Regions from separate parts of the Micromonospora sp. NPDC047793 genome, predicted to be linked through region 2. Evidence: riboswitches for the same ligand, from Rfam matches in the RefSeq annotation. Region 2 holds a riboswitch; each other region holds the start of a gene.

Region 1 (7,338 bases), on a different contig from region 2:
TCAGCGGCGGCTTGAGGGTGACCGCCGTCGGGGTCGACGTCGACTGCGCCTGCGCCGGTACGGCGACCGCCGTGGCCGCCGTCACCGCGGTGACGAGTACCGCGAACCTTCTCACCCGGGAACCTCCTCGTGGCAGATGGAGCCCTCGGCGTCCGGAGGGACCCACCCGCGAGCCGGGGCGGCGTCGGCCGGACACCCGGGCACGAAGCGCCAGGATAGGGCTGAAGCGACCCGACGTCACCGGCGAAGATCGGCGGCGGTCCGGTCGTTTCCGGCCTGGCCGCTGGTCACCGTGCCGGCGTGTGGCCCGACCCGTTACGGTGTACCGACCGATCTTCACCTGGGGGTTCCCTTGAGCCGGTTCGAGCAGCTGCGGCACCGACTGCGCCGGGCGTACGACGGGGGACGCGAGTCGGTACGCGCGGCCAGGGACCGGGACCGTACCCGGCAGGCCGACCGTGCGGAGGAGTTCGCCCGGCCCATCCCCGAGCCCCGCGCCGGCAACGACGGCGAGGACGGCCATCCCTCGACGATCAGCCGGGACGACGCCGGGGTGCCGCACTCGTTGCGGATCGCCGCCGCCTGGTCGTGGCGGATCATCGTCATCGGCATCGTCGGCTGGGCGATGCTGCGGTTCATGGGCACCATCCGCGTCGTGATCGTGCCCCTGCTGGTGGCGCTGCTGCTCTCCGCACTGCTGGCACCCGCCGTCGGCTGGCTGCTGCGGGCCCGCTTCCCCCGTTCGCTGGCCACCGCCGTGGTGCTGATCGGTGGACTGGCCGCCGTGGTCGGCACGCTGACCATGGTGGTCAGCGAGTTCGTCACCGGCCTGCCCGACCTCAGCCGCAACGCGGCCGACGGCATCGGTCAGATCCAGAACTGGCTGCGCGACGGGCCGCTGAACCTCTCCGACGGCACGTTGAACCAGTACATCCAGGCCGGGCAGAACTGGATCAACGAGAACACCCAGGCGCTGACCACCGGCGCGCTCTCCACCGCCGGCACGGTGGTGGAGATCTTCACCGGTGCGCTGCTGGTCCTCTTCGCCATGTTCTTCTTCCTCCGCGACGGCCAGCGCATCTGGCGGTTCATCGTGGGGATGTTCCCGGCCCCCGCCCGCTGGCGCCTCGACGACGCGGGCAGGGCCTCGTGGCAGACCCTGGTCGCCTACGTGCGGGCCACCGTGCTGGTGGCGTTCATCGACGCGGTGGGCATCGGTATCGCGCTGGTGCTGTTCGACGTGCCGTTCGCCTTCGCCCTGGCCGCGCTGGTCTTCCTCGGCGCGTTCATCCCGATCGTCGGTGCCACGCTCTCCGGCGCGGTGGCGGTGCTGGTCGCCCTGGTGGACGGCGGCTGGGTCACCGCGCTGTTCATCCTCGGCGCGGTGATCGTGGTGCAGCAGGTCGAGGGGAACGTCCTCCAGCCGTGGATCATGGGCAAGGCGGTGGCGCTGCACCCGCTGCCCGTGGTGCTGGCGGTCACCGCCGGTGTGGTGCTCGACGGCATCTTCGGCGCGCTCATCGCCGTACCGCTGATCGCCGTGCTCAACACCGCGGTCCGGCGGCTGGCCCGACGCCTCCCGCCGGCCGAGCAGCCACCGCCCCCGGAGGCGGTCGTGGTCAAGGCCACCGCACCCTGACCCTTCCGGTCCTCTCGGGTGTGCGGTCCGTCGGCGGCGCCCGCCGGTGGGCGGCTCCCACCGGCGGGCACCACGGGTCAGGCGTCGCTCGGCGCGGGCGTCGGCCCGTCGGCGGCCAGTTCGGCGCGGACCGAGGCGGCGGCCCGGACCAGGGCGGTCAGGGCCGGACGGACCTCGTCGTAGCCCCGGGTCTTGAGCCCGCAGTCGGGGTTGACCCAGAGCCGGTCCGGCCCGACGACCGCCGCCGCCCGGCGCAGCGCGGTGACCACCTCGGCGCCGTCGGGCACCCGGGGCGAGTGGATGTCGTAGACACCCGGCCCGATGCCCCGGGTGTAGCCGACGGTGGCCAGGTCGTCGAGGATCTCCATCCGGGAACGGGACGCCTCGATGCTGGTCACGTCGGCGTCCAGGGCGTCGATCGCGGGCAGCACCTCGCCGAACTCCGAGTAGCACAGGTGGGTGTGGATCGCCGTGGCGTCGGCGACGCCGCTGGTCGCCAGTCGGAACGCCGCCACCGACCAGTCCAGGTAGCCGGCGTGGTCCCGGCGGCGCGGTGGCAGCAGTTCCCGCAGGGCGGGCTCGTCGACCTGGATGATCCGGATGCCCGCCGCCTCCAGGTCCCGCGCCTCGTCACGCAGGGCCAGGGCGACCTGCCGGGCGGTCTCCGCCAGCGGCTGGTCCACCCGGACGAACGACCAGGCCAGGATGGTCACCGGACCGGTGAGCATGCCCTTGACCGGCCGGTCGGTGAGGGACTGGGCGTACCGGGACCAGGTCACCGTGATCGGTGCGCGCCGGGTCACGTCGCCGTACAGGATCGGCGGGCGTACGCACCGGGAGCCGTACGACTGGACCCAGCCGTGGGCGGTGGCGGCGAAGCCGTCGAGGTGTTCGGCGAAGTACTGCACCATGTCGTTGCGCTCCGGCTCGCCGTGCACCAGCACGTCCAGCCCGAGGCGTTCCTGTTCGGCCACCACCTCGGCGATCTCGGCCCGCATCCGCTCGGCGTAGCCGGCCGCGTCCAGGCGACCGGCCCGGTGCTCGGCCCGGGCCCGGCGCAACGCCTCGGTCTGCGGGAACGACCCGATGGTGGTGGTCGCCAGCGCGGGCAGCCCGAGGCGTCGGCGCTGGGCCTCGGCGCGCTGCGGGTACGGGCCGCGTCGGGTGTGCTCGGGCCGCAGGGCCTCCAGGCGGGCACGGACCGCGTCGTCGCGCCACTGTGCCGGCACCGGCGCAGGCGCGGCGGGCAGCTCGCCCACCCCGTCGCGCAGCACCCGACCGAGCGCGACCACCTCGTCGACCTTCTGACGGGCGAACGCCAACCGGTCCCGTAGCCGGGGGTCCAGCTCGGTCTCGGCGGCCAGGTCCACCGGCACGTGCAGCAGCGAGCAGGAGGTGGACACCGCGACGGTGTCGGCGAGCCCGGTGAGGGTGGCGCCGACAGCCGCAGCGGCCCGCAGGTCGGTCCGCCACACGTTGCGGCCGTCGACCAGCCCGGCGACCACGGTCCGGCCCGGCAGCGCGCCGTGGCCGGCGAGCCGGTCCAGGTCACCCGGTCCGGCGACCAGGTCCAACCCGATCGCCTCGATCGGCGTGTCCAGCAAGGCGGGCAGCGCATCGCCGAGTTCGCCGAAGTAGGCGGCGACGAACAGGCGGGGCCGGTGGGTCAGCGCGCCGAGGCGGGCGTAGGCGGCGCTGAGGGCGCGGATCTCGGCGTCGGACCGGTCGCCGACGTACGCCGGTTCGTCGAGCTGCACCCACGGCACCCCGACGTCGGCGAGCGCGGTCAGCAGGTCGGCGTAGACGTCGACGAGGTCGTCCAGCCGGTCGAACGGGCGGAACCCGTCCGGCGCGTCGGCGGTGGGCTTGGCGAGCAGCAGCAGGGTGGCCGGGCCGACCAGCACCGGACGGGTGGTGATGCCGAGCGCCCGCGCCCGCCCGTACTCGGTCAGGGGCGTGTCGGCCCGGGCGGCGAAGGCGGTGTCCGGGCCGATCTCGGGCACCAGGTAGTGGTAGTTGGTGTCGAACCACTTCGTCATCTCCAGCGGCGGCTCCTGGGCGGTGCCGCGTGCCATGGCGAAGTAGGTGTCCAGCTCACCGAGGCCGAGCCGGCGGAACCGGTCGGGTACGGCGTCGACCGTGACGGCCGCGTCGAGCACGTGGTCGTAGAGCGAGAACGTGTTGGACGGTACGGCGGACAGGCCGGCGTCGTGCAACGTACGCCAGGTCTCCTCGCGTACCTGCGCGGCGGTGGCCCGCAGGGTCGGCTCGTCGATGCGGCCGGCCCAGTAGCCCTCGACTGCGGTCTTGAGTTCACGGCGCGGGCCGATGCGCGGATAGCCGAGCACGGTGCTCGTGCCGAACGGAGTGGTCATGTCGCCAGGGTTCCCTTCCCTCGAGGTCCGGCGGTACGGCTCCGGGGAAGGCTGGGGAGGGCACGGTGCGACGACCGACCTCGCCCGGGCCCTCCCGCGAGGCCGACGGCGGCGTGCGCGGCTGCGCACGCGGCACGGGCAGGTCTTCGGACTCGTGGGCGCGACCGGCTGGGCCGGTCTCCTACTGGCCGTCGCTTCCCGGACCCGACAGGGCGTCCAGTGCGTGTGACGGCGGTCGTTCCCACTCACCGCTGCGGGGCAGTCCCGGACTCACACCGGGTTCCCTCTTACGACGCCTCGACCGGACGGCCGGGGCGAACCAGTACCGTCTCGGATCCTAGCGTCCGGATCACGCGTGACGACCGGCGCGCGGGTGTGATGTCCGCACGGCGACACGGGGTCGAGCGGAGCGTGAACAACGACTCATCCGGCTTCCGCTGGCGTGATCTTGGTGTTAGCTTTTTGCAAAGACTTGGCAAGAACAACGACTTTGCGTGGGAGAGCGGTGAGCGTCACCACCCTGCCGACGAGCCCGACGGACGTGCTCGGTGTGGCGGCGCAGCGCCGCCGGACCGGCCTCTGGCTGCTCGCGCTGACCCTCGGCCTGGTCCTGACCGGCCTGGTCGCGGTCGGGGCCGGGGCGATCGGCATCCCGCCGCTCACGGTGGCCCGGATCATCGGGCACCAGCTCGTCGGCGTGCCGGGCGAGGTGAGCTGGACCGGACCGCAGCAGGCGATCGTCTGGCAGGTCCGACTGCCCCGGGTCCTGCTCGGCATGCTGGTCGGCGCCGGGCTGGCGGTCTGCGGCGTGGCCTTGCAGGCCATGGTCCGCAACGTGCTCGCCGACCCGTACCTGCTGGGGATCAACTCCGGCGCCTCCAGCGGCGCGGCCGCCGCGATCCTCTTCGGCGCCGGCGCCGGCTTCGGCCAGTACGCGCTCTCCACCAGCGCGTTCGTCGGCGCGCTCGGCGCCTCGCTGCTGGTCTTCCTGATCGCGCGCAGCGGCGGCCGGGTCACCTCCATCCGGCTGCTGCTGGCCGGCGTCGCCGTCGGGTACGCGCTGTACGCCACCACCAGCTTCCTGATCTTCGCCTCCGGATCCGCCGAGGGTGCCCGGTCGGTGATGTTCTGGCTCCTCGGGTCGCTGGGCCTGGCCCGCTGGAACGCCCTGCTGCTGATCGCCGCCGTGGTGCTGATCGGCACCATCGGATACCTGACCGTCGTCGGACGGCGGCTCGACGTGCTGGCCATCGGCGACGAGACCGCGCACACCCTGGGCGTCTCGCCGGACCGGTTCCGCCTCCGGCTGCTCGTGCTGGTCTCGCTCAGCGTCGGCATTCTGGTCTCCGCCGCCGGCAGCATCGGTTTCGTCGGCCTGGTCGTGCCGCACCTGGCCCGCCGCATCGTCGGCGCACCGCACGTCCGGGTGGTGCCGGTGGCCGCGCTGCTCGGGGCGATCCTCCTGGTCTGGGCCGACGTGCTGGCCCGGGTGCTGCTGGCACCGCAGGAGATCCCGATCGGCATCATCACCTCCCTGCTCGGTGCCCCCTTCCTGCTGGTCCTGATCCGTCGTCTGCACGCCTCCGGCGCCTGAACGCCCGTCCGTCAAGGAGAACCGATGTTGAAGGCTCGCCGCCTCGCCACCGCCGCCGCCTCCGCGTGCGTGCTGCTCGTCGCCGGGTGCGGCGGCGGCGCCGACGGACCGACCGACGCCGCCCCCGGCTACCCGGTCACCGTGACCAACTGCGGCGTGGACGTCACCTTCGACGCCCCTCCGCAGCGGATCGTGCTGCTCAAGAGCGCCGCCGTGCCGTACCTGCACGCGCTCGGCGTGCTGGACCGGGTCACCGCGCGGGCGGGGCAGTACCCGAAGGAGTACTACGACGCGGCGACCCAGGGCGAGCTGGACCGCATCCCGTTGCTGACCGACAAGACCGACACCAGCGGCCACCTCCAGATCTCCAAGGAGGTGGTGATCAGCCAGGAGCCCGACCTGGTCCTCGGCGAGGTCGACAACCTCTCCCGCGACACCCTCGCGGCGGTGGACATCCCGCTGCTGGAGGAGCCGGCGATGTGCCCGGACAGCACCGCCGTGCCGAGTTTCGACGACATCTACCGGCAGATGGAGACGTACGGCCGGGTGTTCGGCCGCCAGACCGAGGCGTCGACTGCGGTCACCGCGCTCCAGGACCGGATGACGAAGGTCCAGGCCGAGGCGGGCAGCGGGTCCGGACGCACCGCGGCGGTGCTCTATCCGACCGTCGGCGGCGGCACCACGTACGCGTACGGCACCGGCAGCATGGCCCACCCGCAGTTGACGGCCGCCGGTTTCCGCAACGTCTTCGGCGACGTCAAGGAGCGGGTCTTCGAGGTCACCGTCGAGGAACTGCTCGGCCGCAACCCGGACGTGCTGATCCTGCTCTACGGCGACGGCGACCCCCGCGCGGTCGAGCAGGGGCTCACCGGGCTGCCGGGCGCGCAGCAGCTCAACGCGGTCCGCAACGGCCAGGTCATGACCCAGTTGTTCAACTTCACCGAGCCGCCGACGCCGTTGTCCATCGACGGTCTGGAGCGGATCGTGCAGCGCTTCGGGAACGGCTCGTGATCGAGGCCACCGACGTCACGTGGCGCTACGGCGCGAATCCGGTCATCGACGGGGTCAGCGTGACCGCCCGGCCGGGTCGGGTCCTCGGCCTGATCGGGCCCAACGGCAGCGGCAAGACCACGCTGCTGCGGTTGCTCTACGGCGCCCTGCGCAGCCGGACCGGGCAGGTCGTGGTGGACGGCGACGCGTTGGTCGCCCTGCCCGCCCGGGAGGCCGCGCGGCGGCTGGCCGTGGTCGTGCAGGAGAGCGGCGGGGAGACCGCCCTGACCGTGGCGGAGCTGGTGCTGCTCGGCCGGGGGCCGCACCTGTCGACGTTCCAGCGGACCGGTCGGGCCGACCACGAGATCGCCGCCCGCTGCCTGAGCCGGGTCGGTGCCACGCACCTGAGCGGGCGGGCGTTCGTCCAGCTCTCCGGCGGTGAGCGGCAGCGGGTGCTGATCGCCCGCGCGCTCGCCCAGCAGGCCACCCACCTGCTGCTCGACGAGCCCACCAACCACCTCGACATCCGCTACCAGCACGAGATCCTGCACCTGGTCCGCACGCTGGACACCTGCTCGGTCGTCGTGCTGCACGATCTCAACCTGGCCGCCCGCTACTGCGACGACCTGGTGCTGCTCGGCGCGGGCGGGGTCGCCGCCGCCGGCACCGTCGACGAGGTCCTCGACCCCGCCGTCCTGGAGCCCGTCTACGGCATCGGCATCCGGCGCCTGGACCTCGAC
Region 2 (7,338 bases):
CGCCGGGTATCTGCTCAAGGCGGTGCAGACCGCCTTCCGGCACATCGAGAGCGACGCCGATCCGCTGTTCGACGCCGTCGCCCGGATGTGGACCCGGCGGGAGCCGGTGCTGACCCGGACGGACCTGCGGGCGCCGGAAGGAGTCCGGTAGTGGCCGTCGGCACGTGGTTCGCCACCGAGTTCGACGAGCCGGCCGCGCCACGCGGTCTGCCCGCGCTCTTCGCCTCCGGCGCGGACTCCGAGGTGCTGGTGGCCGACCGGATGGCCCGGGGCGTCGCGATCCTGGGACGGGTCCAGGGCGTCTCCGGCGCGGTCGTCCTCAAGGTCCGCACCGGCGGGCGGGCGGTCCGCGTCCGCGTCGACCTGCACGTCGACGGCGCCTCGCAGACCGCCTGGTCCCGGGTGGCCGCACCGACCCGGGGCGTCCGCGAGCTGCCCCGGCTGGTGATGGTCCGGGCACAGGGCACCGACCGGGTCGCCGCCCTGATCCGCCGTCAGCACGGCCGGCTACGGATGGTCGAGGCGCACGCCTGGGTCGAGTTCGACCTGGGCGCGGAGGAGATCGGCGCGGACGAGCTGCTGATCGTCGAGGTAGCGGAGGCGACGCTGCCGGCGTGGGCGTCCCCGTCGTTGAGCGCGCTGGCCGCGGTCGGTGTACGGATCAACCAGGTGGAGGTCACCGCACTCGACGACGTCGATCCGCCGGGCACCTCGGGCCGGGTGACCGGGCAGGCCGCCCAGCACACCGGCCTGGCCAGCGCCGGTGGTCTGGTGGGGGCACGCGGGCGCGGTGAGGGTCCCGCCCGCACCGGATTCGTCGTGGTCAACGCCGACGCCACGTCGGTGCGGTGCCGCCTCCGGGTGACCACCGCCTCGGTGGCTCCCTCCGCCATCCGCGACCCCCGTCGGGCGTGGATGCGTCGCGGCAAGGCACAGACCGTATTGAAGGCGGTCCGGGTGGCGCAGCGCGGGGCCGGGTACGCGTTGTTCGAGGCGTCGCCGTTCACCGGGCCACCGCGCCCGGAGCAGCTCCGCGTACGCGCCGCGAACCTGGTCGACGGCGGTGACTGCCGGGTGGCGGTGACCACCGACGACGCGGAGACGCTCGACGTGGTGGTCACCCGGACGACGCCGGGTCCGGTGCTGATCGGAGTGGACGAACCCGACGCCACCGCGATGCGCCGACGGGTCTGCGAGGTCGTCTGCCGGGTCGTCGAGCTGGAGTGGTCGTGACCGGCTCCCCCGGCCACGACCCGGTACTCACCGACGACCCGACTGCCAACCGGGCCGCCGTGGCGCGGATCCTGGGGTCCGGGTCAGGCGGCACGCTGCGGCTGCCGGCCGGCACCTACCCGCTCGACCGGGGACTGGTCGTCGGCGACGGCTGGACCCTGGCCGGCGCCCCACCGGCGGACGGGACGGTCCGGACCTGGCTGACCTCGTCCGCGTCGGACGGCGAGCCGCTGATCCACGTGCTCGGCTCGCGGGTCACCGTGCGGGACATCGGTCTGCGCCCGCCGCCGTGTGCCCCCGGCTCGCACGGCGGCGACCGGGGCACCGCCGTCACCGTCGGCAGGTACCTCTACCCGACCGAGACGGAGTGGATCTCCGACGTACGGATCCACGGTGTCCGGGTGGAGCGTCCCGGCACCCGGACGGCCAACTGCGTCACCCTGGTCGGTGCGGTCCGGGACGTCGTAATCTCCGACGTGACGATCGTCGGCGGCTGCACCGGGGTCGCCGTGCACTGGGGAGCGGTCGGCGACGGGGTCGACGCGATCCGTGGCCCCTCCTACCACCCGCATCACGTCACCATCTCCGACCTGCGGGTCTCCGACGCCTTCGAGGGCTTCTACCTCAGCTCGGTGCACGACGTCGAGGTGGACCGGGCCTGCCTGTCGGAGGTGGAGATCGGCTTCCGGCTGCTGCCCGGCGACAACACCGACCGTTTCCACCGGGCGCACGGCACCTCGATCGGCGAACGCATCCGGGTGTCGCGGATCCACGTCGCCTGGAACGGCCCGTTGTACGCGGTGCGGATCGCGGGCTGGGGACGCAGCGAGGTCGACCACTCGGTGCGGGTGCTGGAATACCGAGACGTGGTGGTCACCGACTGCACCCTCGTCCCGCTGCCGCCGGCCCCGTCCGGCCCGGCCGATCCACTGCGGGCTCGCGCGCCCGTCGTGGTCGAGCAGGCGTCCGGAGTTCTCCTGGAGGCGATCCGCGTCGACCTGCGGACGCCGTCACCCGGGGGCAGGTGCTGCCCGGCCGGCTCCTGACCGACCCCCGGCCCGACTACCCGACCTCGCCCTGCACCCGCGCGGGTGCAGGGCGGCGTGGGACGCGGGGTGCGGCGCGGGACGCGAGGTGCGGGCCGGCGAGTCGGGTGCGGGCCCTGTCGAGCTGACAGCAGGGACGGATCGCGGGGGGCCGATAGCGCAAACGACTCAGCTCGAAAGGGGCCGATGACATGACCCAGCCGGACACCGACCGGAGCACGGACCGGCGCCGGACGCAGACCGGAGCACGAGCCGGGAGCGCTGCTGTCCCGGGCGGCGTCCTGCCACCCGGGACAGCGGTACACCTCAGCGGCTCAGAAGTCGTCGTCGAAGCTGACCGAGCCGGTCACCCCGACCTGGTAGGCGGAGACCCGCCGCTCGAAGAAGTTCGACAGCTCCTGGACGTCCTGCAACTCCATGAACGCGAACGGGTTGCCGCTGCCGTACATCGGTGCGATGCCGAGGACGGCCAGCCGCCGGTCGGCCACGTGCTGGAGGTACTCCCGCATGTCGGCCGGCGACATGCCGGAGACGCCCTGCTCCAGCAGGTCGACGGCGAACTGCACCTCGCACTCGACCGCCTCGGCCAGCATGTCCTTGACCTGCTGCTCCAGCTCGGCGTCGAACAGGTCCGGCTCCTCGGCGCGGACGGTGTCGACCACGTCGAAGGCGAAGGCCATGTGCATGGACTCGTCGCGGAACACCCAGTTGGTGCCCGAGGCGAGGCCGTGCAGCAGCCCCCGGGAGCGCAGGAAGTAGACGTAGGCGAAAGCGCCGTAGAAGAACAGGCCCTCGATGCAGGCGGCGAAGCAGATCAGGTTCAGCAGGAAGGCCCGCCGGTCCTCGCGGGTCCGCAGCTCGCGCAGGTCGAAGATGGAGTCGATCCACTTGAAGCAGAACTCGGCCTTGCGGGCGATCGACGGGATGTTCTCCACCGCCGCGAACGCCTCGAACCGTTCCTTTTCGTCCGGAACGTAGGTGTCCAGCAGGTTTAGGTAGAACTGGACGTGCACCGCTTCCTCGAACAGCTGCCGGGAGAGGTACAGCCGGCCTTCCGGCGAGTTGACGTGCTGATAGAGGTTGAGCACGAGGTTGTTGGCGACGATGGTGTCGCCGGTGGCGAAGAACGCCACGAGCCGGGACACCAGGTGCTGCTCGGCCGGGGAGAGTTTGGCCAGGTCGGCGAGGTCGGAGTGCAGATCGACCTCCTCCACCGTCCAGGTGTTCTTGATGGCGTCCTTGAAGCGGTCGAAGAACTGCGGGTAGCGCATCGGCCGCAGGGTCAGGTCCATGCCGGGGTCGAGCAGCAGGTGCCGCTCCCCCACGCCGGTGCTGGTGCTGGTCTCGGAGACGGTGGTCACTGGCATGCCTCGCAGCTCTCGGGGTTCTCCAGGGAGCAGGCCAACGCCTCGTCGTCGCTGACCGCCACGACCGGCGTGACGCTCGGGGTGACGGCGACAGTGGCCTGCTGGATTCGGGTCGCCGGACGCGACCGCAGGTAGTAGGTGGTCTTCAGCCCGGACTTCCAGGCGTACAGGTACATCGAGGAGAGCTTGCCGATGGTCGGCGCGCTCAGGAACAGGTTCAGCGACTGCGACTGGTCGATGAAGGGGGCGCGGGCCGCCGCCAGGTCGATCAGCGCCCGCTGCGGCAGCTCCCACGCGGTCCGGAACAGCTCGCGTACGTCGGCGGGCAGCTCGACCACGCCCTGCACGGAACCCTCGGCGCGCTTGATCTGCTCCCGGATCGGGGCCGTCCACAGCCCGCGCGCCTTCAGTTCGCGGACCAGATAGGTGTTGATCTGGAGGAACTCGCCGGACATCGTCTCGCGCTTGAACAGGTTGGACACCTGCGGCTCGATGCACTCGTAGCAGCCGGCGATCGAGGCGATGGTGGCGGTCGGGGCGATCGCCACCAGCAGCGAGTTCCGCAGGCCGTGCCGACCGATCGTCTCGCGCAGCGCGGCCCACCGCTCGGTCTGGCCGACCTCGGCGCCCCACAGGTCCGGGTGCAGCTCACCCCGGGCGGCGCGGGTCTCGGCGTACGCGGGATGCGGGCCGAACCGCTCGGCGAGCCCGGCGGAGGTCTCCAACGCGGTCAGGAAGATCTCCTCCTGCACGCGGGTCGACAGCTCCCGGGCGGCCGGGGAGTCGAACGGCAGGCGCAGCGTGAAGAGCGCGTCCTGGAGGCCCATCAGCCCGAGCCCGACGGGGCGCCAGCGCGGGTTCGACGCCGCCGCCTGCTCGGCCGGGTAGTAGTTGATGTCGATCACCCGGTCCAGGAACACCACGGCGGTCCGCACCGTCGCGCGCAGCCGCTCCCAGTCGACCCCGTCCGCGGTGACGTGCGCGCCCAGGTTGACCGACCCGAGGTTGCAGACCGCCGTCTCGGCGTCATCGTTGACCTCCAGGATCTCGGTGCAGAGGTTCGACAGGTGGATGGTGTTGCCCGGGGCACCGGTCTGGTTGGAGAGCCGGTTCGAGGCGTCCTTGAAGGTCATCCACCCGTTGCCGGTCTGCGCGAGCGTCCGCATCATCCGGCCGTACAGGTCTCGGGCCTTGACGGTCTTGACCGCCTTCTTCTCCGCCGCGCGGTACGCCTCGTCGAACGCCTCACCGAACAGGTCGGGCAGCTCGGGGGCGTCCGACGGGTCGACCAGCGACCAGTCGCCGTCCGCCTCGACCCGGCGCATGAACTCGTCCGGAATCCAGTTGGCGAGGTTCAGGTTGTGCGTACGCCGGGACTCCTCGCCGGTGTTGTCCCGCAGTTCGAGGAACTCCTCCACGTCCGGGTGCCACGGTTCGAGGTAGACGCAGGCCGCGCCCTTGCGACGGCCGCCCTGGTTGACCGCGGCAACCCCGGCGTCCAGCGTCTTGAGGAACGGCACGATGCCGTTCGACCTGCCGTTGGTGCCCCGGATCAGGGCGCCCCGACCGCGTACCCGGGACCAGGAGATGCCGATGCCGCCGGAGAACTTGGACAGCTTCGCGACCTGGTGGTAGCGCTCGTAGATGGAGTCGAGCTCGTCGCGCGGCGAGTCGACCAGGAAGCACGAGGACATCTGCGTGTGCCGGGTGCCGGAGTTGAACAGCGTCGGTGAGCTGGGCAGGTAGGCCAGGCTGGACATCAGCCGGTAGAAGCCGATCGCCTCGCCGGGCGTCTGCGACAGGCCGCAGGCGACGCGCAACAGCCAGTACTGCGGCGTCTCCACCACGAGCCGGGTCTGCGGGTGCCGCAGCAGGTAGCGGTCGGCGACCGTGCGCAGGCCGAAGTACTCGAAGCGCAGGTCCCCCGCCGGGTCGACGGCGTCGTCCAGCTTGCGGGCGTTGCGGGCCACGAACGCGGCGGTGTCGTCGCCGATCAGGCCCAGGCCGTGTGCGTACCGGATGGACTGGCTGAAGCTGGCCACCTGCTGTCCGCGGACCTCCTTGTCCACGTACGCGGCCAGCAGTCGGGCCGCCAGCTTCGAGTACTGCGGCTCCTCACCGATCAGTTCGGCCGCGGTCTGGATGGAGAGCTTGTCCATCTCGGCCGTGGTCGCGCCGTCGTACAGCCCGCTGATGGTCTTCGTCGCCACCCGCAGCGGGTCGATCTCGTCCAGGTCGGCGACCCACCGCTCGACCGCCTTGACGATCTTGTTGACGTCCACTGGCTCGGTGTCGCCGTTCCGCTTGCGGACCTGCATGACGTGCCGGCGTTGCTCCGGCCCCGCCTGCTCCTGGGTCACCGTCATGTTCCCCTCCTCACGCCTGTCCCCGAGATCGTCGGGTCCGCGCGGGAGGACGCCGCCGGTCTGCCGACGGCACTGCTGCCGTCACGACCAGCTCCTGGCGTCGGCCGTCCCACGCGGCCTTCGACCGCCGCACACGTCGCGTGCGGCGCGCTGGCAGGTCTTCGGACTCGTGGGCCTGATGCTCGCGCCTACTGGCCGTCGCTTCCCAGACCTGGCGGGTCCAGTGCGTGATGACGGCGGTCGTTCCCACTCACCGCTGCGGGGCAGTCCCGGATTCACACCGGGTTCCCTCTTGCCTCGACCGCCGTGGAGCGGCGGTCGAACCAGCTACGGGGCACACCATATATGGGTGCGGTGCGGAGATGGCAACACCAGATGCTGTGCCGGGCGTGTCGCGTGTCAGATGACGGGCATCCCGGCGACCGTCGGCCGGGTACTCGATCATGCCCACTAGCATCGTCGCGTGCAGACTGCGGCCGGACCCGGCGACCGACGGACACTGCTCGACGTCCTCGTCCAGGCCGCAGATCGCGCACCCGACCAGGTGGTCGTGCACGTTCGCGAGGACGGCACCGAGCGCACCGTCACCGTGCGGCAGTTGCGGGACGAGTCGCTGCGGGTGGCGGGCGGCTACCGGGCGGCCGGCGTGATCCCCGGCACCCCGGTGATCCTGGTCGCCGACGCCGGCGACGACTTCCAGCCGCTGTTCTGGGGGGCGCTCGCCGCCGGGCTGGTCCCGGTGCCGCTGCCGCCCGAACCGGCCCGGGTACGGGCGGTGCGCGAGCTGCTCGCCGACGCGGTGACCGTGGTGGACGACGCCACCGGGGCGGTCGCCGACGGGCTGGCGGGCCTGGTGCTGCGGCTGGCCGACCTGCGTACCAGCCCCCCGCTGGAGGAGTCGTTCGCCGCCGACCCCGACGACGTGGCGTTCCTCCAGTTCTCCTCCGGCAGCACCGGCACGCCGCGCGGGGTGGAGCTGACCCACGCCAACGTGCTGGCCAATGTGGAGCAGTCCCGGCTGGCCAGCGGCGCCGGACCGGACGACGTGCTGGTCACCTGGATGCCGTACTTCCACGACATGGGGTTGATCGGCACCCACCTGACCCCGCTGGCCATCGGGTGCACGCAGGTCCGCGTACCTCCGATGGCGTTCGCCAAGCGCCCGGCACTGTGGTTCACCGCCGCCCACCGGCATCGCGCGACCCTGCTCTCGGCGGCGAACTTCGCGCTGGCGCTGGCGGTCCGCCGGGTCCCGGCGGATCTTCTCGCCACGCTCGACCTGAGCCGCGTCCGGTGCGTGGTGGTGGGCGCGGAGCCCATCTCCCC
Region 3 (7,338 bases), on a different contig from region 2:
GCCCATGCTGGCGCGCTCGGTCTCCGGGACCTCGACGTAGACCGCGGTCTCGATCATCCGGATCGTCGTCGGCTTGCCGTCCGAGTCGGTGGTCGTCATCTCGACCTTGACCGGATCACGCAGATCGATGACGCCCTTGGCGGTGATCTTCTCACCGGCCGCCGTGCCCTCCATCGAGATGGTCACCGAGTCGCTGGACTGGGTCTTCTCCACGGTCTTCTGCAGCGACCCCTTGAGGTCCTTGGCGAGCTGCTCCAGCACGTTCGGCTGCGCCGCAGCATCCGAGTCGGACGCCGAACCGCCGCCGCCGCAGGCGGTCATCGCGAGTGCCGTGAGCGCGGAGACCGCCACGACGGCGACCCTCTTGGACAGTGACAACTGACAGCCCCATTCCCTTGACAAACTCTGGGGGACCTCCCCCAGCCAGACCGCCGACACGCTACCGGAGTCGGTCAACCCCCGTGCGACCCACCGACGTCCGCGCGGCCTCAGAACAGCGGACGACCGTACGTGTCCGGCACTCCGGACTTGCGATGGAAGTACGCGTTGATCTGATCGCACCACTCCTGGGCGCTGCGCCGCTGCTCCGCCAGGCGCTCGTCCACCCGGGCGTACACGACCGGGTCGACCAGCCCGTCCAGCGCCGCCCAGCGATCGCTCATCGCCGCCACCTCCGCCACCCCGGCGAAGTGCGTGTCGTAGATGTGCTGCACGACGGTGCTGCCACTGTGCAGCACGTGGTCGTAGCGCACGTGGTGGAAGAAGAGCAGCAGCTCGTCGGGGCACTGCTCCACCGATTCGTACACCTGCGACCAGGGTGGCGGGTACTGGCCGGTGAAGCCGGTGCCGGTGGCCCGGGTGCGGTCCACGCCCACCCCGTCCCGGTCGGCGAAGTGGTAGGTGCCCCAGCTCGTGTACTCGTACCCGTCGACGTCCGGGCCGTAGTGACGCCCGGGGCGCACCATGAAACCCACCCCCAGCGGGGCGGTGTACCGCTCGTAGGTGCGCCACGAGTCGTCCATGACCCCGTGCAGCGTCCGCCGCAGCAGCTCGGGATCGGCGCTGGCCGCCGGATCGAAGGTCAGGTCGATCCACTCGTCGAGCACGTCCTCCGGGCGCAGACGCGGGTCCCAGGCGAGCCGGCCGTAGGCGTACAGGTTGGCCTGGGCCAGTGGGTGACCGGTCCAGAACGGGTCGTCGCCCACGTTGGAGACGGCGGCCAGCCCGCCCCCGTCGGCGGCCACGTCGGCGACCGTCGGCCCGTCCTCGCCCCACGGCGTGAACCGCAGCACCTCGTGCCACCAGGGCGCCAGATAGCAGACGTGCCGCTGCTGCCCGGTGTACTCCTGGGTCACCTGGAACTCCACCGCCAACCGGGTGTCCGGCATCGCCGTGATCACCGGTGACACCGGCTCCCGGGTCTGGAAGTCCAGCGGACCGTGCTTGACCTGCACGATCACGTTGTCCCGGAAGCGACCGTCGAGCGGGGCGAAGTGGTCACCGGCGGCGCGGGCCCGGTCGGTGGAGCGGTCCCGCCAGTCCTGGCGGTGGTTGTAGACGAAGGCCCGCCAGTGCACCACGCCCCCGTACGGTGCCAGCGCCTCGGCCAGCAGGTTCGCCCCGTCGGCGTGGTCGCGGCCGTAGCTGAACGGGCCGGGCTGTCCCTCCGAGTCGGCCTTCACGAGGTATCCGCCGAAGTCCGGGATGCGGGCGTAGACCCGGGCGGTGGTCCCGGCCCACCAGGCACGCACCGTCTCGTCGAGCGGGTCGGCGGTGGGTAGCCCACCGACCATCACCGGCGCGGCGAAGTTCACCGACAGGTGCACCCGGATGCCGTACGGACGCAGGTCCTCGGCGATCTCGGCGACGTCGTCGAGCCGGTCGGTGAGCAGCCGCGCCTCGGTGGCGTGCACGTTGACGTTGTTCACCGACACCGCGTTGATCCCGCACGCCGCCAGTAACCGCGCGTACGCCCGCACCCGCGCCCGGTCCGGATGTGCCCGGCCGGCACGCCAGAGGATCGACCCGCCGGCGTACCCGCGTTCGACCTGGCCCATCACCGGATGCACGTCGACGTTGTCCCAGTGGTTCAGCATCCGTCGCCGCATCACCGGCCGGTACGCCCGCGCCGGATGCGGTGCGCCGAACGCCGACTCCCCGAGCCGGACCACGTGGAACAGCCCGTGGAGCAGGCCCGCCGGTGCGTCGGCCAGCACCACCGTGACCTCGCCGTGGCGGACGACCGCGTACCCCTCGGGACCGAGCGGACCGCCACCGGCGGCGTCCAGGTCGGCCCGCGCGGCGTCGAGGACGCCCTGCGTCCCGTCGCCGTCCACTGTGGACGCACGGTGGTCGGTCAGGGTGAGGACGAGGTGGGCGGGTGGGCCGTCGGCGGACCGGCGGACCGTGCCGCCGTGGGTGGCGCAGGCGGTCCGGACCTCGTGCCACACGGTGTCGACGAGCAGGCCGTCACCGTGGACGAGGGTGTGCCGGGAACCGACGGCGCGGAACGCGGCCGGCGGCAGCCAGGCGGGGTGGACGTCGGTCGGGTCGAAGCCGGTGTCGCGCTCCGGGCAAATCCGTCGCATTACGCAGATCGTAACTAAGTCGATCGATGCGTCAAGGTCCTTCCGGAACCTTTCGGGCGGTACCGACCGGAGTCTCCAGGAGCCGCGCCAACTCCCCCGGGGTACGCGGACGGGCCCCGGCCAGGCCGGGCACGCGGTCCAGCAGCCGATGCACCACCGGTGCCCACGCCGGAGTCAACGCGGCACCGTCGAGCAGGTCCCCGCCGCCCAACTCGGCGCCGGACACCCCCTGCCGGATCCGGCCACCCGCCACCAGCACCCGTTCGTCGGCCCACCGGTACGCCAGGTCCACGTCGTGCGTGGCGAGCAGCAGCGTGGTGCCGGCCCGGTGCAGGGCGTCGAGCGTCCGCAGCAACGCCTCCACCCCCGACGGGTCGAGTCCGGCGGTCGGCTCGTCCAGGATCAGCACCCGGGGCCGCAACGCCACCGCCCCGGCGATCGCCACCCGCTTACGCTGGCCGTACGAGAGCAGGTGGGTGGGACGGTCGGCGAGGTCGCCGATCTCCAACGCGGCCAGCGCCTCGGTACACCGCTGCCGCACCTGCGCGTCGTCCAGACCGAGGTTGACCGGCCCGAACGAGACGTCCTGGAAGACGGTCGCGGCGAACAACTGGTCGTCGGGGTCCTGGAGCACCAGCTGCACCTGCTGACGGACGTCCAGCAGCCCCGCCCGGGTCCGGCGCAGCGGCACCCCGCCGACCAGCACCGTGCCGGCGTCGGCGGCCAGCGATCCGACCATCAGCCGGAACAGGGTCGTCTTGCCACCGCCGTTGGGCCCCAGCACGGCCATCCGCCGCCCGGCCGGCACCGACAGGTCGGCGCCGGTCAGTACCGGACGCTCCGCCTCGTACCCGAAACTGACCCCGCGCAGCTCCAACAGCGGCGGATCGCCGCTCACCCGAGCACCACCAGCAACCGGGTGGCCAGCACCACCGCCGCCAGCAGCAGCACGGTGACGACCAGGAACGCCGCCGACGGCTGGCGGACCTCGGTGCGTACCGCCAACGAGCCGGTGTAACCGCGCAGCGCCAACCCCTCCTCCCAGCGCCGGGCCAGCGAGAACGCCCGGACGAAGACCGCGCCGGCCTGCCCGGCCAGCGACCGGTAGGTGCTGGCCCAGGTCCGGTAACCCAGCCGGGCCGCCTGGGCCTGCCGCACCGCGTGCACACTCTCCAGCAGCAGGAACAGCATCCGATAGATCAGCGCGGCCACCTCGGTGACCGCGCTGGGCACCCCGAGACGCTGGAGCCGGGGCAGCACGTCGGCCAGCGGCGTGGTGGCGGCGAACAGCAGCAGGCAGAGCAGCGCGGCGCAGGCCCGACCGGCGGTCGTGGCGGCCGTCACCAGCCCCTCCGGCGCCCACCGGAACTGCGTCGGACCGGAGACCGCCACCAGCATCGGCACCGAGCCGGTCAGGATGAACAGCAACGGCGTCCGGGCCACCCGCACCAGCAGACGCGGCGGCAGCGCCGCCGGCCCGAGCAACGCCACCGCTGCGGTCAGGCCCACCACCAGGGCGCCCGGCCACGGCGGCAGGAGCAGGGAACAGCTCAACAGCCCCAGGGCCAACAGGGCCTTCTCCACCGGGTGGCGGCGTCGCCAGGGGCTGGCGTACGCCGCCACGTCCAACGCGAGCACTAGTCGGTGGTCTTCTCCCCGGTCGCGGACTGCTCGCCACGCAGCCGCTGCCGGGTCCGGGCCACCCCGAAGTAATAGCCGAGGAACCCGGCACCGAGGGCGGCCTGAAGCGCGAACAACGCCGACTCGATCTCACCCGACGGCGGTTCGTAGATCGAACTGAACCACGGCTCGTAGTCGGGATGGTCGTTGACGATCGCCTCCTCGGCGAGGGCGTCGGCACCGGCGAACGGCTCCTCGCCGCTGCCGAGCCCCAGCACCAGCGGCGCCACCGCCAACGCCACCACGGCGAGCAGCAACAACAGGTTGGTCCGGCCGAACGACTTCACGCCACCGCTCCCTGGGTCGTCGGGGCCGGACGGCGCAGGATGCCGAGCCGGCGGAGTTCCTGCGGGCTCACCCGGACCAGCAGCCGGACCACCAGGACCGTGAGCAGCCCCTCGCTGATCGCCAGCGGGATCTGGGTGACCGCGAAGATGGACCCGAACTTGGCCAGCGCGCCGACGAAGCCCGAATCCGGATCCGGGAAGGCCAGCGCGAGCTGCGCGCTGGTCACGCAGTACGTCGCCAGGTCGGCCAGGGCAGCGGCGAAGAACACCGAGATGCCGAGGCCGCCACCGAACCGGCGGATCAACGCGTACACGCCGAAGGCCACCCAGGGGCCGACGATGGCCATCGAGAAGACGTTCGCGCCGAGCGTGCTCAACCCGCCGTGCGCCAGGAGGAGCGCCTGGAACAGCAACACGATCGTGCCGAGCACACTCATCACCGGTGCCCGGAACAGGATCGCGCCGAGACCCACTCCCGTCGGATGGGAACAGGAGCCGGTCACCGAAGGGATCTTCAGCGCCGACAGGACGAAGGTGAACGCCCCGGCCGCGCCGAGCAACAGCTTCGCGTCGGGGTTCGCGCGGACCTGCTGGACCAGGTTGCGCGCACCGTGGATGACGAACGGTGTCGAGACCGCGAACCATGCCGCCGCCTGCACCGGTGGTAGGTAGCCCTCAGCGATGTGCATGAGTCGACCTCCCCTTCCAACACCTCGTGGACGAGATCACATGTCGGGGTCGGTCTCCTGGCTCCCGGATCGTCGCGTACTCCGGCCTTCCCAGGTCCTCCACGGACCCAGTGGCGTACAAGTCGGAGTGAACTCCCCGGTCACAGTGGCGAGGGCCGCGCCGGTATCACACCGGCTTCCCGTTACCGCGACGGCGCGACGTTATCCGTTCTGCACACCGACGCACAAGACTCGTCGATGCCACCGCGACCGTACGCGGGTGAAGAGTGCCGTTTGTCACGACGATTCACGGGTAGACGCCAGATCCGTTGCGAGAAGGGGCCGACCGGTTGGACGAGAACGAGTTCATCGACTCCGTGGCGCACCGCACCGGCGCGTCGACGGAGCAGGCGACCGCCATCGCGCGCGCCACCCTGACCACGCTCGCCGAGCGGATCGACGGCGGCGAGGCACGGGACCTGGCCGACCGACTCCCGGAAGGGCTGCGGGCGTACACGTTCGCGCCCAGCGAGACCGCCGAACGCTTCGGGCTCGACGTGTTCGTCGACCGCGTCGGCGGCCGTGCCGACGTCGATCCCGACCTGGCCGAGGCCGGCATCCGGGCGGTCCTGGACACCATTCGAGGTGACGTCGCCCCCGCCGACCACGACGACGTCATCGCGAACCTGCCGGCCGAACTGTGGCAGGCGGCCAACCCGGCGCCGTCGTACGACGCGCAGCGCGACCGCGGCTAGCGGGTCACCGCCCGGTCAGGTGGGGCGCCGGCTCCACGTACACCGGCAGGTGGTGCCCGGCCCTGGCACAGAAGAGGGCGACCTCGTACGCCATGTCCCCCACCTCCGCCGAGCCGTCGATACCGACGGTGAGGATCGCCCCGTTGCCGGTGGTGGCGTGGAACAGGAACGCCCGCGACATCTGCACCACCACCTGGTGCAGCTCACCCTCACCGCACAATCGGGCGGCGGCCAGACCGAGCGCCTGGAGCCCACAGACCACACTGGACAGTTCCTCGGCGATCTCCTCGTCGATGCCCCGCGAGGCCCCCAGCATGATGCCGTCCGGGGAGAGCACCACCGCGAACTTGGCACCGGGCACCCGATCCACGATGTCGTCGAGCGCGTCGTTGAGGTTCTCGGCGGTGACCAGGGCATGGGTCATAAGGGCGCTGTCCTCTCGTCGAAACTCCTACGTTCGTACCAGAGAAGACGCGGCCTCAGGAGCCCACTGGTGGCCCGATCCTGTTCTCTGATCCCCCTAACGTACGACGACGCTGGTCACCCTAATCGGACGGGTCGGACGTCCCGGTCACACCGGGAATCCCTCTTCTGACCGACGGTGACACCCGCTCAGGACGACGGCACCGGACCCCGCAACCCCACCAGGCCGGGCACGGCGACACGACCCAGTTCGGCACCGCTGGTCGGGTCGAGCCACCGCACCGCCGACGGCCCACCCACATAGAGACGGCCGCCGTCGGGGCCGAGGACGAGACCAGTGACGGGGGCGTCGACCGGTCGTTCGGCGACGACCCGCAGACCGACCGCATCCACCGTACGCAGCACACCGGCCCCGCCGAGGAAGAGCCGATCGTGGTCCGCCGTCGCGTACGCCGGGCCGGACGCCCCGGGCACGACGGCGGTACGGCGTACCGTCAGTTCCTCGGTGGAGATCTCGGCGACGGTCCCGGAGGTCAGGTCGGCGACGTACAGCCGGGAACCGTCCGGGGCGATCGCCATGGCGTGCCCGTCGGCCGTTCCCTCCCCGAACGGGTGCGGCAGATCCACGCAGTACGCCCACCGCTCGTGCAGGTGCAGCGTGTGCACGAAAGCGTGGACGTCGCTCCCCGGCCGTCCACTGATGCGGTCCCGGGTGTGCCGATGCTCGGGCTGATGGGTGTAGAGCGTGTACAGGACGCGACGGTCCGGGGCGAGTACCGCCTGACGCCCGTCACCGCGCATCTCCTCCTCCGCGCCCGCCGGGATCGCCTGCTTGAGGCGGGTCTGCAACGGGCCGGCCACACCGGTGGCGAGGTCGACCACCCGAACCCGGTACCGGTCCGGCGTCTGCGGCGGCAGCCACTCCAGCACGAAGAGG
Region 4 (7,338 bases), on a different contig from region 2:
GTGATCTGCGACCAGGCGGGGCTGCGGAACGGTCCGGGGTTGCCGTCGAGCGTGGTGTGGTCGCCGGTGACGGCGTCGCTGACTGCCGTGACCAGCGCGGGCTGTGTCGCCAACGGCGGGGCGAGCAGCACGCGTACCTGCCGGTCCCGGGTGGTACGCCAGTGGGCCACCGCGCGGCGGAGCCAGGTGTCGAGGTACCGGTCGGGCGGCAGGTGCACGGCCACGAGCAGGACCTCGTCATGCTCCGGTACGGCGTCGAGGGCGACGTGCAGGGAGGGCTCGGCGCCGTCGAGGAAACAGGCCCGCACCGGTACGCCCACGGCCTCGGCGACCGCTGCGGCGAGGCGGTGGATCGCGTCGTGGCCGCCGTGGTGGGCCGCCCCGCGCGAGACGAGCAGGACGTTCATACTGCCGGGGCCCGGTAGGTGATGACCGGTCGTCCATCATGGACCGTCACGTCGGCGTCCACGGCGTACACGTCGGCGAGCAGCGCAGGCGTCAGCACGTCGGCAGGCGTTCCGGTGGCGACGACCCGACCGTGGTGCAGCACCACCACGAGGTCGCAGAACATCGCGGCCAGGTTGAGGTCGTGCAGGGCGGCGAGGGTGGTGACGGCGCTGCGACGGACCAGGCCCAGCAGTTGGAGCTGGTGGCCGATGTCGAGGTGGTTGGTGGGCTCGTCGAGCAGGAGCAGTTGCGGTTCCTGGGCCAGGGCCCGGGCGAGTTGGACCCGTTGGCGTTCCCCGCCGGAGAGCGTCTGCCAGCGGCGGTGGGCGTACCCGGTCATGTCGACGCGGTCGAGCGCGTCGGCGGCGGCGGCCCGGTCGGTGTCGGTGTCCGACCAGCGGGAGCGGCGGTGCGGGGTGCGGCCGAGCAGCACCACGTCGAGCGCGGTCAGGTCGAGGTCGGTCTCGGCGTACTGGGCGAGCAGGGCCATCCGCCGTGCCGCGGTGGCACGCGGCAGCCCGGCCACGTCGTCGCCCGCGACGGTCACGGTCCCGGATCGGGGGGCGATCAACCCGGCGACGACCCGCAACAGGGTGGTCTTGCCGGACCCGTTGGGGCCGAGCAGTCCGACCAGGGTGCCGCGCGGCGCTGCGCACGTCACGCCGTCGAGGAGTCGCGCGGCCGGCACCGACCACGAGACGTCGCGGATCTCCAGCATCAGGTGTTCCGGTCCCCTCGGCGCAGCAGTAGCACGAACGCGGGCACCCCGAGCAGGGCGGTCAGCACGCCCACCGGCAGCTCGCGGGGGTCGAACAGGGTCCTGGCCGCGGTGTCCACCCAGATCAGGAAGATCGCTCCGGCGAGGACCACGACCGGCAGCAGCCGCCGGTGGTCGGGGCCGGTGAACCGCCGCACGGCGTGCGGCAGGATCAGGCCGACGAACCCGATCGCGCCGCTTATCGAGACCAGCACGGCGGTCAGCAGCGCCGTGGTGACCAGCAGCAGCCACCGGACACGCCGGACGTCCACGCCGAGGGCGGCGGCGGCCTCCTCGCCGAACGCGAACGCGTTGAGCGCGCGGGCGAACCGGAGGATCACGGCGAACCCCACCGCGAGCAGCGGCGTCGCCCACGCCAGTGCGGTCCAGTCGACGCGGGCGAGCGAGCCGGACAGCCAGAAGGTGATGCTCTGGGTGGCATGCGGATGGGCCACCCAGATGATCACGAACGTCGTCAGCGCGGCGCAGAGCTGCGCGACGGCGACGCCGGCCAGCACCACCCGGGTCGGTCGCAGGACCGCGCGCCGGCCGGCGGCGGCGACCACGACGGCGAACGCGGCGAGCGCCCCCACGAACGCGCCCCCGGTGAGCGCCACGGCACCCGCGCCGAGTCCCAGGACCAGGACGGCCACGGCACCCAGCGACGCCCCCGAGGAGACACCCAGGAGGTACGGGTCGGCGAGCGGATTGCGGGTGACGGTCTGCATGACCGCCCCGCAGGCGGCGAGGCCGGCCCCGACCACGGCGGCGCCCAGCACCCTCGGCAGCCGCAGTTCCCACACGATGTGGTCCCGCAGCAGCGGCACGTCGGCGCTCGTCAGGCCGAGATGATCGGTGATCACCAGCCACACGGTGCCCAGCGACAGGTCTGCGGGCCCCACCGTCACGGCCGCGCCCACCGACAACACCAGGCCACCCGCGAGTACGACCACCACGGCCACCATGCGCACCGCTCGGACCGGCTTCGCCGGAGTAGTCTGCGCCGGCCGGGTGGTGACGGTGGTCAGCTGCTCACCCCGCCGACGCCCCGGGCCAGCGCCTCCACGGCGAGCACGTTCCGCACCCCGGCCGCGGTGGAGGAGAAGGCCAGGGTGACGTACCGCTTGCCCTTGACGGCCGGCAGGTCCCTGAGCGCCGCGTGCTTCTCGAGGAACGCCTGCTTGTCGGCGGCGGTGTCCCAGCTCGCGTCGACGAGCACGATGACGTCGGGGTTGCGCTCGACGACGGCCTCCCAGTTGGTGTCGGCCCAACTGCCGGTCAGGTCGTCGAAGACGTTGGTGACCCCGGCCGCAGACATGATCATCGCCGGGCCGCCACAGCAGGCGCCGGCACTGGGCGCGTCGTTGCCGCCGTCCCACCAGAGCACCCGCGTGCCCTTCGCGCCCGCCGACACGTTCGCGATGCGCTGCTTCTGGTCGGCGATCAGCGTCTCGGCCCGCTCCGCGACGCCGAAGATCGTGGCGATCTCCCGGATCTCGGTGAACACGTCGTCGATCGCCAGCTTCGCCGGTCGCGTCTCCTTCGGACATCCGGCGGCGGAGACGTACGTTCCCACGCCGAGTTTCTGCCAGTCGGCGCGGTCACCGGCCCCCTCGTCGCCGAACGCGCTCGAGAAGGAGGCGTAGACGAAGTCGGGCTCCAGTTCGAGCAACTTCTCCTTCGACGGGTACTCCTTGGCCAACACCGGCACCTTCGCGTACGCGGCGGCGTACTCCGGTAGCACCTCGTCGTCGAGGTAGGCGGTTCCGGCCATCCGGTCCTCCAGGCCGAGCGCCAGCATGATCTCGGTGGCAGGCTGGTTCATCGTCACCACCCGCGCGGGAGGGCTCGGGACCGTGACCGCTATGCCGCAGTTGGTCACCGAGACCGGCCCGGCGGCGGGGGCCGTGGCAGTCGGCTCACTGTGGCCGGTCGCGGAGCATCCGCCGACCAGGGCGAGCATGACGGAGAGCGGCGCAGCAACGCGCCAGGACGCAGGGAACCGCATAGCGGGACCACCTTCCAGCACCTCGTGGACGGGTCGTACAGGTGCCGTGGCCGGTCTCCTGGCTGACGGGTGGTGCGCCGGTGGCCGGCCTTCCCAGGCATACGCCCAGTGACCTTGCGGTGGCCTCCAGCATCCCGATCACAGTGGCGAGGGCCGCACCGGTTTCACACCGGCTTCCCGAGCACCACGGCGAGGTCACCCTAACCAACGCAGGCAGCACCGTCAGTGGCCTAGATCATGGCGGGAGTCCACGTCGGCTCCGCCTGCCCCGGGACGGCCATTGCGGGATCGTTGAACGGGTGTTTAATCTGGTGTCGTGGCGTCGGACGACGTGATGTCGGCAGGGCGCGGTGGCGAGTTCGCCACCGCGAGCCGTATCCGTGACGCCGCCATCTCCCGCTTCGCTCGGGAGGGATTCGGTGCCGGGCTGCGCGCCATCGCCGCCGACGCCGGTGTCGCCGCCGGTCTGATCGTTCATCACTTCGGCTCGAAGGACGGCCTGCGTCGCGCCTGCGACGAACAGGTGCTCGCCGTGATGCGCGAGCAGAAGGCGAAGACACTGACCGACGGCACCGGCACGACCCTGTTGGCGCAACTGGCGGAGGTCGAGCAGTACGCGCCGATCGTGCGATACCTGCTGCGCAGCATGCAGGCCGGTGGTGAGCTGGTGGCCACACTCATCGAGCACATGATCGCCGACGCGGAGGAATACCTCTCCACGTCCGAGTCCGCCGGTGTGATCAAGCCCAGCCGGGACCCCGCCGCCCGTGCGCGGTATCTGGCCTACCAGGCCACCGGCAGCATGGTGCTCTGGTTCACCCTGCACGGAGCCGGTGCCGCCCCGGACCAGTTCGCGGCCCTGTTCCGCCGCTACATCGACGATCTCACGTTGCCGGCCCTGGAGTTGTTCACCGAAGGGCTGCTCGTCGACCGGTCGATGCTCGACGAGTACCTGATGTACGTCCCGGATCCGCCTGCCGCCCCCGGCGCGGACACCGCTGCACCGTAGTCACCACATTGCCCTCTGGGCGTGGCCCCTCCTTCCACCGCCGGTCCCACCGGTCGGCGGCATCCGTTCCGGCCCGGTGTGCCGGGCCTTCCTCGAACGAGGTCTCCCGCGATGACTGCTGCCATCGACATCCGACACGTCACCAAGTCCTTCGGCCGCGTCCGCGCGTTGGACGGGCTGGACCTGCACGTCGCCGCCGGCACCGTGCACGGCTTCCTCGGCCCCAACGGCGCCGGCAAGTCCACCACCATCCGGATCCTGCTGGGCCTGCTGCGCGCCGACGAAGGCCAGGCCCGGCTGCTCGGCGGTGACCCGTGGGCGGACGCGGTGTCCCTGCACCGTCGGCTCGCGTACGTCCCCGGCGACGTGGAACTGTGGCCGAACCTCACCGGCGGCGAGGCGATCGACCTGTTCGCCCGGCTGCGCGGCGGTGCCGACCCGGTCCGCCGCGACGAACTGTGCCAACGCTTCGACCTGGACCCGAGCAAGAAGGGCCGCACCTACTCCAAGGGCAACCGGCAGAAGGTGGCGCTCATCTCCGCGCTCGCCAGCGACGTGGAACTGCTGCTGCTCGACGAGCCCACCGCGGGGCTTGACCCACTCATGGAGGCGGTGTTCCAGGAGTGCATCCGCGAGGCCAAGGAGGCCGGCCGGTCGGTGCTGTTGTCCAGTCACATCCTCGCGCAGGTCGAGGTGCTCGCCGACCAGATCTCGATCATCCGGCAGGGACGCATCGTCGAGACCGGCTCGCTGACCGAGCTACGCCACCTGACCCGTACGTCGGTCGACGTGGTCACCGACCAGCCCGCCGACGCGGTGGCCGGGATGGCCGGTGTACACGGACTGCGGGCCGAGGACGGCCACCTCCGCTTCGAGGTCGACGGCGAACACCTCGCCGCCGTGGTGCGCCGGCTCGGCGACCTGGAGGTGCGAGGACTGACCGTCCGCCCGCCGACCTTGGAGCAGTTGCTGCTGCGTCACTACGGCGACCAGCCCGCGCACGCCTCGGCCACGGAGGTGGCGTGATGACCACGACGACGCCGCGCGGCCCGGTACGCACCGGTTCCTCCGCGACCGGGACCGGCACCCTGCTCAGGTTCATGCTGCGCCGGGACCGGTTGCGGTTCCCGGCGTGGACGTTGGGCCTGCCACTGCTGATGGCGTACTTCACCACCGCGCTGGAGGCCGTCGCCCAGACCCCGCAGGACCTGGCGGGTCTGACCGCCTTCACCTCCAGCCCCGCCGGAGCGCTGTTCGGCGGACCCGGCTTCGGCTTCGACGACCTGACCGTCGAGCGGTTTCTCGCCGGGCAGTACGGGCTCTATGTGATCATCGGTGCCGGCCTCATGGGGATGCTGACCGTCGTGCGGCACACCCGCGCCGAGGAACGCTCGGGCCGCGCCGAACTGATCCGGGCCAACGTCGTCGGCCGGCACGCTCCGCTCACCGCCGCACTGATCCTCACCGCCGCGATGGCGGTGCTGGTAGCCGTGCTGACCGGCGCGATGATGGCCGCCCGCGGCTACCACCCGACCGGCTCGCTGCTGTTCGGCGCGTCCATCGGGGCGGCGGCGCTGGTCTTCGGCGGCATCGCCGCGCTCACGGTCCAACTGTCGGAGTACCCGAGGGCGGCCTCCGGCGCTGCCGGTGCCACGCTCGGCGCCGCGTTCGTCCTGCGTGGGCTGGGCGACATGGCAACGGTGCAGGGCAGCGGAGCGACCTGGTTGTCCTGGCTGTCGCCGATCGGCTGGTCCCAGCAGACCGCGCCGTACGTCTACGACCGCTGGTGGCCTCTGGTGATATCACTACTGGCCGCGTCGGCGACCGCCGCGCTGGGTTACGTCCTGTCGACGCGCCGGGACTTCGGCGCCGGCCTGGTACCGCCCCGGCCGGGATCGCCCCGGGCCGCCGCGTGGCTGGACGGACCGTCGGCGCTCGCGTTCCGCCTACAGCGGGCCGGCCTGATCGGTTGGAGCGTCGCCCTGCTCGTAGCCGGTGTCGCCTACGGGTCGTTCACCCAACCGCTGGTCGACGGCTTCGCCGACGCCCCACCGGACCTGGTGGAGATCATGGGCGGCTCGGCGAACATGCTCGACGGCTACCTCGGCATGATGGGCGTGACCATGGCGCTGGCCGTCGGGGTCTACGCGGTGCTGGCGATGCACACGCTGCGCGCCGAGGAGACCGACGGACGGACCGAGCCGGTGCTGGCCACCGGGGTGAGCCGGGCCGGCTGGCTCGGCGGCCACGTGGCAGTCACCGCCGTCGGCGTGCTCTGGTTGCTGCTGGTCGCCGGGCTCGGCATGGGCGTCGGTGCTGCGGTGAGCACCGGCGACACCGGGTTGATCGCCACCCTGCTGCTCGGTCATGTCGCGCACACCCCGGCGGTCTGGCTCGTACTGTCCATCGCCGCCGTGCTGTACGCGACCGCACCCCGGGCACTGCCGGTGATCTGGGTGCCGCTCGGATACGGGCTGATCGCCGCCTACTTCGCCCCGGTCCTGGACATCCCCGACGGGCTGCTCCGGCTGTCGCCGTTCGCGCACGTCGGCGAGTACCCGCGCGAGAACGTCAGCGTGGTCGCGGTCGCGGTGCTGATCCTGCTCTCCGGTGCCCTGCTCCGGGCGGCCGTGGCCGCCTTCGGTCGACGGGACCTGACCGGCGGCGCCTGAGCCCCGGCTCGTCGTGGCTGGTCGGTGACGCAGGTGGGAGCCGCCTCATACGCACGACCCGCCGGCCCCGGCCGGCGGGTCGTGCGTAACATGGCCGCCGGTGTGCCGGGAAGTCTGGTCGGCCGACGTTCGGACACGGGCGTCGCGAGGCTAGTGAGAGGCGACCGCCGGTGTCGGTTCGGGCCGAGAGCAGTGCGAGGAGACGACCTCGCCGTACGCTGCTGACACGCCGCGTACCGTCTGGGGGCGACTGTCCGGTCTCGGGTCGCCGCAGTGCTGCCCGGCGAGGTCGTTCCGATCCTCATCATCGACACCACACGTCGCCTGGCGTGGCCGGATGAGGCGTTGGATCCGCCCGCCACAGGTCATCGTCTTCGCGTACGCGGTGTCGGTGGTGCTGGGTACCGGGGCGTTGATGCTGCCCGCCGCGCACCCCGGGCCGGGG

What was found. Region 2 has a riboswitch for cobalamin ahead of ABZ738_RS16750 (ribonucleoside-diphosphate reductase subunit alpha). Riboswitches for the same ligand answer to the same signal wherever they lie in the genome.
Region 1: linked by a shared signal. The riboswitch ahead of metE (5-methyltetrahydropteroyltriglutamate--homocysteine S-methyltransferase) and the one ahead of ABZ738_RS16750 (ribonucleoside-diphosphate reductase subunit alpha) in region 2 are both predicted to bind cobalamin.
Region 3: linked by a shared signal. The riboswitch ahead of ABZ738_RS07860 (energy-coupling factor ABC transporter permease) and the one ahead of ABZ738_RS16750 (ribonucleoside-diphosphate reductase subunit alpha) in region 2 are both predicted to bind cobalamin.
Region 4: linked by a shared signal. The riboswitch ahead of ABZ738_RS31855 (ABC transporter substrate-binding protein) and the one ahead of ABZ738_RS16750 (ribonucleoside-diphosphate reductase subunit alpha) in region 2 are both predicted to bind cobalamin.

What each region holds. Positions count from the first base shown of each region.
Region 1 is NZ_JBEYSG010000015.1:29,001-36,338, reverse strand. It holds gene ABZ738_RS24640 (hypothetical protein) at 1-115, opposite strand, end outside; gene ABZ738_RS24635 (AI-2E family transporter) at 353-1,639, shown strand; gene metE (5-methyltetrahydropteroyltriglutamate--homocysteine S-methyltransferase) at 1,717-4,014, opposite strand; cobalamin riboswitch at 4,134-4,353, opposite strand; gene ABZ738_RS24625 (iron ABC transporter permease) at 4,520-5,608, shown strand; gene ABZ738_RS24620 (ABC transporter substrate-binding protein) at 5,633-6,619, shown strand; gene ABZ738_RS24615 (ABC transporter ATP-binding protein) at 6,616-7,338, shown strand, end outside.
Region 2 is NZ_JBEYSG010000007.1:169,742-177,079, reverse strand. It holds gene ABZ738_RS16770 (hypothetical protein) at 1-151, shown strand, start outside; gene ABZ738_RS16765 (hypothetical protein) at 151-1,233, shown strand; gene ABZ738_RS16760 (hypothetical protein) at 1,230-2,279, shown strand; gene ABZ738_RS16755 (ribonucleotide-diphosphate reductase subunit beta) at 2,594-3,646, opposite strand; gene ABZ738_RS16750 (ribonucleoside-diphosphate reductase subunit alpha) at 3,637-6,012, opposite strand; cobalamin riboswitch at 6,147-6,355, opposite strand; gene ABZ738_RS16745 (amino acid adenylation domain-containing protein) at 6,476-7,338, shown strand, end outside.
Region 3 is NZ_JBEYSG010000003.1:27,204-34,541, reverse strand. It holds gene ABZ738_RS07885 (hypothetical protein) at 1-351, opposite strand, end outside; gene ABZ738_RS07880 (alpha-glucuronidase) at 489-2,588, opposite strand; gene ABZ738_RS07875 (ABC transporter ATP-binding protein) at 2,620-3,486, opposite strand; gene cbiQ (cobalt ECF transporter T component CbiQ) at 3,483-4,226, opposite strand; gene ABZ738_RS07865 (energy-coupling factor ABC transporter substrate-binding protein) at 4,226-4,555, opposite strand; gene ABZ738_RS07860 (energy-coupling factor ABC transporter permease) at 4,552-5,244, opposite strand; cobalamin riboswitch at 5,274-5,479, opposite strand; gene ABZ738_RS07855 (DUF2267 domain-containing protein) at 5,574-5,978, shown strand; gene ABZ738_RS07850 (roadblock/LC7 domain-containing protein) at 5,983-6,402, opposite strand; gene ABZ738_RS07845 (hypothetical protein) at 6,591-7,338, opposite strand, start outside.
Region 4 is NZ_JBEYSG010000030.1:7,026-14,363, forward strand. It holds gene ABZ738_RS31840 ((2Fe-2S) ferredoxin domain-containing protein) at 1-407, opposite strand, end outside; gene ABZ738_RS31845 (ABC transporter ATP-binding protein) at 404-1,165, opposite strand; gene ABZ738_RS31850 (iron chelate uptake ABC transporter family permease subunit) at 1,165-2,157, opposite strand; gene ABZ738_RS31855 (ABC transporter substrate-binding protein) at 2,229-3,212, opposite strand; cobalamin riboswitch at 3,243-3,416, opposite strand; partial or broken gene ABZ738_RS31860 (TetR family transcriptional regulator) at 3,547-3,714, shown strand; gene ABZ738_RS31865 (hypothetical protein) at 3,748-4,221, shown strand; gene ABZ738_RS31870 (ABC transporter ATP-binding protein) at 4,333-5,247, shown strand; gene ABZ738_RS31875 (ABC transporter permease) at 5,247-6,893, shown strand; gene ABZ738_RS31880 (potassium transporter TrkG) at 7,231-7,338, shown strand, end outside.